2 regions of the Paenisporosarcina sp. P4_D4 genome follow, and region 1 is predicted to be linked to the other one. Evidence: predicted binding sites of a transcription regulator. Region 1 holds the regulator's gene; the other holds the start of a gene.
What was found. The regulator CtsR, encoded in region 1, represses protease genes until heat stress. The targets are predictions, from matches to a motif close to ATGGTCAATAAAGGTCAAACA.

Region 1 (4,439 bases):
TGATAGCACTTCAATGACACGCGTGATTTCTTTGCTACGTCCAATGACTGGATCCAAGCTTCCTTCGCGTGCAATTTGTGTTAAATCACGAGCCAAGCTATCAAGCGTTGGTGTGCTCGCAGCAGGATTGTTTCCGCTGTTCGCTTGAACATGATCGTTGCTACCCAGTAATTGCAGCACTTGTTGACGTGCTTTATTCAAGCTGACACCTGAATTGTTAAGCACACGAGCCGCTACACCTTCACCTTCGCGAATCAATGCCAGCAATAAATGCTCTGTGCCGATGTATGAATGGCCCAGTTTACGCGATTCGTCTACTGATAACTCAATGACTTTCTTCGCACGTGGTGTGTAATGAACGATTGGACCTACGTCACCAGTTCCCATTCCTACCAGTTCTTCAATGCCTTCTTCAATCATTTGCGGGCTGACTTCGATTGCTTCCATTGCTTTTGCAGCAATTCCGCCACCCTCTCGAATTAAGCCTAATAATATATGTTCAGTACCAATTGACTCGTGCTTCATACGAATGGCTTCTTCTTGAGCTAATTGGAGTACTTTTTGTGCGCGTTGTGTAAATCGATTAAACATCATGAGGTTCCTCTCCTTCATTGTCTAAATTATTGTCTACTTGCAACCGTTCCCTAAACAACTTTGCCCGAAACACATCGCGTTCTTCGGGTTGCAGGGACGTATCTGCATACTTCTGTAAAAAACCTGGTTGCATGAAAACCATGCATTCATTCAAAATTGAAACATCGACACCTTTAATCAAACCTAGATCGATGCCAAGACGCACGTCTGATAAACAGCGTCCCGCTTCTTCTGTTGTTAAAAGCCGTGCATACGTCAAAACACCAAGTGAACGATACAGACGATCTTCCAATACATTCGGTCTCGTATGTAAGAGAGCCGCTCTTGCTTCACGTTCTTTTTGAATAATTTGTTCAGTGATGCTTTGCAAATCAGTTAAGATATCTTCTTCTGATTTCCCGAGAGTTGTTTGATTTGATACTTGATACACATTGCCGAGGGCTTCACTACCTTCTCCGTAGATGCCGCGTACGACCATCCCGAGACGTGTAATCGCCGTTACAATACGATCCATTTGCTTTGTCATCGTGAGTGCTGGTAAATGCATCATCACCGATGCCCGTAGGCCAGTGCCCGTATTCGTCGGACAACTCGTTAAATAGCCAAACTGTTCATCAAATGCATAGGGCAGTTCTTTTTCAAGGACGTCATCTATATGGTTTGCCTGACGCCATGCTTCGTTTAACTGCATTCCCGGGAAAATACATTGTATGCGAATATGATCTTCTTCATTGACCATCACACTGACCGCTTCATCATCTGATAATAAAACGGACCCTGCTATTTCCGAGTGAGCCAATTTCGGACTGATTAAATGCTTTTCAACCAGCACTTGCCGATTGAGCGCAGATAGCTCTTTTATATCTATATACGAAAAGGTCGACTCAAGTTCCGCTTCTGCATCAAGTAAAACTGAAGAAATCGCTTGATCTACTTGCAGCGCTTCATTTTCCGTAAAAGAAAGTGGAAATCGGTAACCTGTTAAATTTCGGGCGAGCCGGATTCTCGTGCTCATCACGATATCTGCATGCTCTCCCTCGCCGGCCATCCAACTTGTAACGGAATTATTTAGAAAACGTTCAATGGACATCGCGGTTTTCACCTCCGCTTTTCAGCTGTTCCTCTAACGAGCGAGCTTCATCCCGAAGTCGTGCCGCCTCTTCAAAATTTTCAATCTCAATCGCCGTGCGCATGGACGTGCGAATTGCTTCAATTTGTTTTTTTAATTGCAGTGTTTGGCCAAATGTACCTGGCGCTTTTCCCACATGTTTCACATTGCCGTTGTGCAATTTTTTGAAGACGTCCGGTAATTGTTCGTGAAAACTTTCATAACAATGTGCACACCCAAACTTCCCTTGGTTTAAAAACTGTCGGAATGTCCATCCACATGAACTGCATGTCTTAGCTTCTGGTTGAGGTTTTTGTTGCACTTGTTTGCTTTCCGGGACGCCAAACCAATTGGACAATAACTGATGTAGCGAAAGTGGATCCTGCTGAAAATCCAAATGAAACGGATGGAAATTTTTTGCGCAGACCTCACAATAATGTCGTTGCACCTGTTCTCCATTTTGTATTTGCGTCACGGTAACTTTTGCCGGACGATGTTTACAATTCTCACAAATCATCTCGCGCTCGCCTCACTTTAACTGTTCATACTTGAATGTCATAAGCATCGCTTGCAATATGCGTGAACGCAATTCATCTCGATGCGGCAATGGGGTATTGAGGGTTGTACGATCGAGTGCCGCGAGCATCATTTTCGCCTCACGCTTCGTCACTACATTCTCATCGATTAAACGAAAGATAATATCTTCCGTCATCGTTTGAGAAGCTCCACGCTCTAAACTTGCCAGAATGGTTTCAATTAAATCAGCCTTCGTATGAGCGCGTACCCGAACTATTCGAATATACCCCCCGCCCCCCCGCTTACTTTCAACGAGGTAACCACGGTCAGCGGTGAAGCGCGTATTAATCACATAATTAATTTGTGAAGGCACACATTGAAACTGCTCCGCAATCTCACTGCGCTTTATCTCAACATGCCCTTTTTCATCTAATTCGATAACTTTCTTTAAATACCCTTCAATAATATCTGATATATTCCGCATGCAATCACCTCCTGATCAATTAACTCTGAGTGCGATTAAGGTTAGTGGCTATATTTCACGTGGGCATCCCAATAGGATGCACCATGTACCTGACTTTGACTAACTTTGACTTTATTATATAAGGGGAGATAGGAAGTGTGCAATTCATATGCTTTCGTTCCGTTTTTTCTAAAATAAAAAGCTATTTCTTAAGTGAAAATTATAGCAAGAATATTCAGATATTATTAATCTTATTGACTAGTATACTTGGATAGTGTGACGATTTCACCGCCTACTTTGAGTTTGTGAAAATTTATCAATCAAACGAGCAAGATTATCGCTCAAACACGTCTCACATCCTAGTTACTTTTAGAGACATGATTAATGGTTTTTATTTCCGCTACGCTCCTGTTACACAAAAAAGTACCATCCTTTTATGCAAGGATGGCACTTCTATTAAAACAGCATGAAAGCAATCGGCGTAACAATGATTAAAGTCAGAATGACACGTTGAACCCAGATAACGATTAATTTCGGTATTGAAATCGGAATTTCTGTTGCCACGATGCAAGGAACAACTGCAGAGAAGAAAATGATGGACGATATAGATACAACCGCAATTACGAATTTTACAATCATCCCCGATTTCACAACCAGCAATGCAGGTAGGAACATTTCAGCTATTCCAAGTGCACTTGCTTTTGCGACTAGCATCGGTTCAGGAAGCTGCAAAATGTAGGTGAACGGATAGAAGATGTAACCGATCCAGTCAAATATCGGCGTGAATTCTGCTAACACTAAACCAAGTAATCCAATTGATAAAATTGATGGTAAAATCGCCATAGCCATTAATAAACCGTCTCGCAAGTTCTCCCATATGTTCGCAAGTAAACTAGGTGATTGTTTAACGGTTTCCTGCGCTTCATTCCAAGCGGCTGTCAAGCGACTTCCTTCAGGTTTCACCTCTGGCTGTGGCACACTGCCTTCATAATAATCGTCTTTAATACGATTCAGCGGCCAGATGCGAGTTGTAATTGCCGTCACGATGAACGTGACGATTAGTGTTACCCAAAAGTACAAATTCCACATATCCATTAAGCCAAGTGTTTTCGCAACGATAACCATGAACGTAGCAGATACAGTCGAGAAGCCCGTTGCAATAATTGCTGCTTCTCGTGCTGTGTATTTCCCTTCTTTATAAACACGATTCGTTATTAGCAAGCCCAATGAATATGAACCAACGAAAGAAGCTACTGCATCAATTGCAGATCGACCTGGTGTTCGCCAAATTGGTCGCATAATCGGTTGCATGAGAACCCCAATAAATTCAAGTAATCCATAACCTACTAATAATGCTAAAAATACCGCCCCGATTGGGACTAATAAACCTACGGAAATGACTAATTTATCGAACAAGAATGGTCCCATATCAGGAGCAAATAACCACGCCGGACCAAATCCAAAAACAATCATAATCCCAACGACTAAACCTATGATTTTAAAGAATGAAAACACCATGTTGACGGTCGATTTTTTCCAAGTCCCCGAGTAAAACGGGTATAATGCACCAGCTAGAATAAGTATTAATGAGTAATATGGTAAAACCCCAGTTGCATTTGCTTGAATCCATGACACGATGTGGTCAAGCATGATTGAATTTTTTTCACCAATTGTGACCGGCACGAAAAACATGAACGCACCAATAAAACTGTATACAAAAAACTTCCACATTCCCGTACTTGAACGTATTTTTGAACG
Region 2 (4,439 bases), on a different contig from region 1:
TGAGCCAGCAACACACGAACACCACTAATTCAACAAAACAAAAACGGTATCTCCGAAGCTTCCACTTCAGAGATACCGTTTTTTATTGATTGATTATAACTTCGCCATTTTCAAGGGATACTTCAACATTACTACCGGGAGTTAAGTTCCCACCAAGGAGCGCTTTTGCTACAGCTGTTTCAACGTGTCGCTGAATAAAGCGACGCAATGGGCGTGCCCCAAACGCTGCATCCGTTCCCTCACTAACCACCCAATCAATCAATGGCTGGGTGAAAGTAATTGTGATTTCCTGCTCTTTCAACCGATTTGCTAATTGCGCCAAATACTTCTCCGTAATTGACGTGAAGTGAGAACCTTTTAATGAATGAAACAAAACAATTTCATCCATTCGGTTCAATAATTCTGGTTTAAAATGTGTTCGAAGTGCAGTCATCACCAAAGACTCCGCTTGGTCGCTATCTTCCAACAAATATTGTGATCCAATATTTGAAGTCAGAATCACTACAGTATTTGCGAAGTTGACGACCCGCCCTTGACTGTCCGTAATCCTTCCATCATCCAAAAGCTGGAGTAAGATATTAGCGACATCAGGATGTGCTTTTTCTATTTCATCGAGCAAAACGACCGAATATGGATTACGTCTTACCATTTCTGTCAGTTGCCCACCTTCTTCATAGCCGATATATCCTGGAGGAGCTCCTACAAGACGTGATACGCTGTGTTTCTCCATATATTCGGACATATCAATGCGGATGAAATGATCTTCGGAATCAAATAAATTGGCAGCTAATGCCTTGGCAAGCTCTGTTTTTCCTACACCGGTTGGCCCCAGGAATAAAAATGAACCAATTGGTTTTGTAGGATCTTTAATACCCGCACGTGCACGCCAAACAGCAACAGCTTCCGTTACAAATTGGACTGCTTGATCCTGCCCCACTACACGTTCCTGTAATGTTTCCTTCAGTCTAAGAAGCTTATCTCTTTCTCCTTCAACTAATTTCATCACGGGTATTCCTGTCCATCGGGAAACGATTGAAGCAATTTCCTCCGAAGTCACTTCTTCGCGAAGTAAACGATTTTCAGAAGTTGATTCAAGCGCAGACTCAAGTTCAGCAATTTCTTTTTCGAGCGTCGGTATTTTGCCATGTCGAAGCTCGGCTGCTTTATTTAAGTCGTAGCTATTTTCCGCCAGTTCCAGATCTCGTCGGTAACCATCCATTAGCTCACGTTTCTTTTGAATGTGCTGAAGGGATTCTTTCTCTGTGGACCATTGATTACGCATAGACTCGGTGGACGTTTTCAATTCATCGAGTTCCTGTCGTATTTTAGATAAACGTTGTTGACTTGCCTGATCTTTTTCCTTCATCAATGCTTGTTCTTCTATTTCCAATTGCATCATTCTTCTTGTCACTTCATCCAGTTCCTGCGGCATGGAATCAATTTCTGTTCGGATCATAGCACATGCTTCATCCACTAAATCAATTGCTTTATCCGGCAAAAATCGTTCCGTTAAATAACGGTCAGACAATTGTGCTGCTGCAACAATCGCCCGGTCATGTATGCGTACAGCATGGTGCAATTCAAAACGTTCTTTTAATCCACGTAAAATCGACACGGTATCTTCAACAGAAGGTTCCCGTACCAAAACTTGTTGGAAACGTCTCTCCAGTGCCGGGTCCTTTTCGATATACATTCGGTACTCATCAAGCGTTGTTGCACCGATACAATGCAATTCTCCACGTGCCAACATAGGTTTAAGCATATTGCCCGCATCCATCGCACCTTCTGTTTTTCCGGCACCGACAATAGTGTGAATCTCATCAATGAAAAGAATAATGCGTCCTTCACTATCTTTAACTTCTTTTAGCACCGCTTTTAATCGTTCTTCAAACTCACCGCGGTATTTAGCACCTGCAATCAATGAACCCATATCCAGTTCATAAATATCACGTTCCTTCAATCCTTCAGGAACATCCTTCCGTACGATTCGCTGTGCCAATCCCTCAACTATCGCTGTTTTACCAACACCCGGTTCCCCTATCAGCACCGGATTGTTTTTAGTTTTTCTAGAAAGAATTCGAATGACGTGTCTGATTTCCTGATCTCGCCCGATAACGGGATCCATTTTTCCATTACGAGCCTGTTCTACTAAATTGCGACCATACAGTTCCAGTGGTCTTTTCTGTTCTTGTTGCTGTTGCATATTCACGCCACTCCTTGTTTGACCTTTTTTGACTAATTGATTTTATTATAGGATGCTAGGAGGAATATTGTAAAGAAATGTGCATGGGATTTTTGTGGCGCATAATGTTTGTTTGGTGAATTTCGTTGTTTAATTGGGGAAGCATTCATTAGAAATTAAAATGCTATGTTAACCTTTACAGTGGTTTATCGTACATTTACGCTGACCGCATGAGCCAAAAAGGATATAAACCATATACTTGAGGGTCTGATACTTCACGCTCTTGCGGCTTGCTAGGCGCAAATGTACTCTCTTGTTTTCAATTCAATATCCACAACTTTCTATAATAATGGCATAAAAAATCCACTCACTTAACTGTGAGTGGATGAATGGAATATTTTATCTGACACCGAGTGCCATTTTTGCGTAGCGGGACATATTGTCTTTTGACCAGCCTGGAGTCCACACAATATTGACATCGACTTCTTTAACTTCCGGTAATTCGTATAATGCAGTTTTTACTTGATCAACAATCATTGGGCCCATTGGGCAACCAAGTGAAGTTAATGTCATAGTCACGACTGCAAATCCATCTTCTGATAAATCCACATCATAAACAAGTCCAAGGTTTACAATATCAATACCAAGTTCTGGGTCAATAACATTTTCTAGTGCACCCATCATGCTGTCGCGCATATCTTGATCCATGTTCATACCCCTCTCTAACTAACGTATATATTCATCATAACAAATGCAGCTTACTGAGACAAATAGTGTGCGATGAAGCTGGTTGATTCCAGCATCCCTTTTCTTGAAACGGCATGACCCGCCGATTTATCCGTCATAAATTGGAAACGTTCAGGATCGTGCACATATGATTTTTTCAACGCATTGAAAAAGTTAAAGGTAGGTTCATAAGGAACCACATTATCTTGAACCCCATGCCAGAAAAATACTGGCCGGCCATTCAATGCACTCGGGTTTAAAGTAAGATCGAATTTTCTTAACGTATCAAACATATGCATACGCTCCACGTCAGTAATCGGTAATTTAAAGCCACGTGCTTCATACTGAGCCATTTGTGCCTTCGCCAAATGGACATATCCTGGAGAACCCATCATTACGGCAGCCGTGTCTATCCACGGATAAACATTCAGGCACCCTAATGTTTCAATGCCACCCATTGATGTCCCAGCTAGTCCTATTTTCGTATGGTCCATTATTAAGTTTTGTTCAATTAATTGTTCTCTTAACATAGCTACTTCTTCAATAGATGTTAAAATTATTTCCCAGAAGCGCAGTGACAATTGAATTTCATCAAGCTTTTCTTGTCTCTCTCCATGCAAATGGGCATCAGGCAGTATCACTCGAAAGCCTTTCTCGGCCAATTGGTAGGCATAATGTAAGTTGTGTTCTTTAGCACTTGTGAAGCCATGAAGAAAAATCACGACTGGTACCTGTTGTTCCCGTAGGGATTCTTTGTATACATGTAATAGTGGAATATGTCCCCACCGCTCATTTTCAACGTTCACTTTTCCACTTCCTTCGTATCTAATACTTGTTATCGTAGCAAAACAAATCAAAAACTTCAAAAATGAAGTTGGATTTTTTTGACTAATGGATGTCCATGACGATACACTTTACTCTAATAGGAAAGGAGTCATTTAACATGCAACCTCATTTAATCGTTTTGGATCTTGATGGAACATTATTAACAGATGAAAAAGTCATTTCTGAAAAGACTTTACATACGTTATTTAAAGCAAAAGAAAAAGGTCATGAAATAATGATCGCGACTGGACGACCTTATCGTGCCAGTGAAGTTTACTACCACCAGTTAAAAATGCAAACACCCATTGTCAATTTTAATGGTGCCTTTGTCCATCATCCCACTGACCATACATGGAATTCGATTCATGAACCCATTAATTTGAAAGTTGTAAACGAAGTGATTGATGCCATTCATGATTATAAATTTCATAACATTATTGCCGAAGTTATGGATGATGTTTACTTGCACTATCATGATGAGAAACTGCTCGACATTTTCAGCTTCGGAAAACCACAAGTAACAACAGGTGATATTCGAAATTATTTAAAGACCGACCCTACCAGTTTGCTTATTCATGCAGAAGAGCATGAAGTTCCTGCCATCCGTCAACACTTACATGATGTACATGCAGAAGTGATTGATCACAGAAGATGGGGCGCGCCATGGCATGTAATTGAAATTGTACGCAGCGGCCTAAATAAAGCT

Region 2: AC1DSL_RS06060 (ATP-dependent Clp protease ATP-binding subunit) is a predicted target of CtsR. The motif match lies at 2,219-2,239, and genes of this name have one in related genera.

Annotation. Positions count from the first base shown of each region.
Region 1 is NZ_JBFUIO010000004.1:21,251-25,689, reverse strand. Features, by position in the region: gene clpC (ATP-dependent protease ATP-binding subunit ClpC) at 1-594, opposite strand, end outside; gene AC1DSL_RS02370 (protein arginine kinase) at 584-1,684, opposite strand; gene AC1DSL_RS02365 (UvrB/UvrC motif-containing protein) at 1,674-2,219, opposite strand; gene AC1DSL_RS02360 (CtsR family transcriptional regulator) at 2,232-2,702, opposite strand; gene AC1DSL_RS02355 (YjiH family protein) at 3,138-4,439, opposite strand, start outside.
Region 2 is NZ_JBFUIO010000014.1:41,545-45,983, reverse strand. Features, by position in the region: gene AC1DSL_RS06065 (YjzD family protein) at 1-28, shown strand, start outside; gene AC1DSL_RS06060 (ATP-dependent Clp protease ATP-binding subunit) at 83-2,203, opposite strand; gene AC1DSL_RS06055 (metal-sulfur cluster assembly factor) at 2,582-2,890, opposite strand; gene AC1DSL_RS06050 (prolyl oligopeptidase family serine peptidase) at 2,941-3,714, opposite strand; gene AC1DSL_RS06045 (Cof-type HAD-IIB family hydrolase) at 3,852-4,439, shown strand, end outside.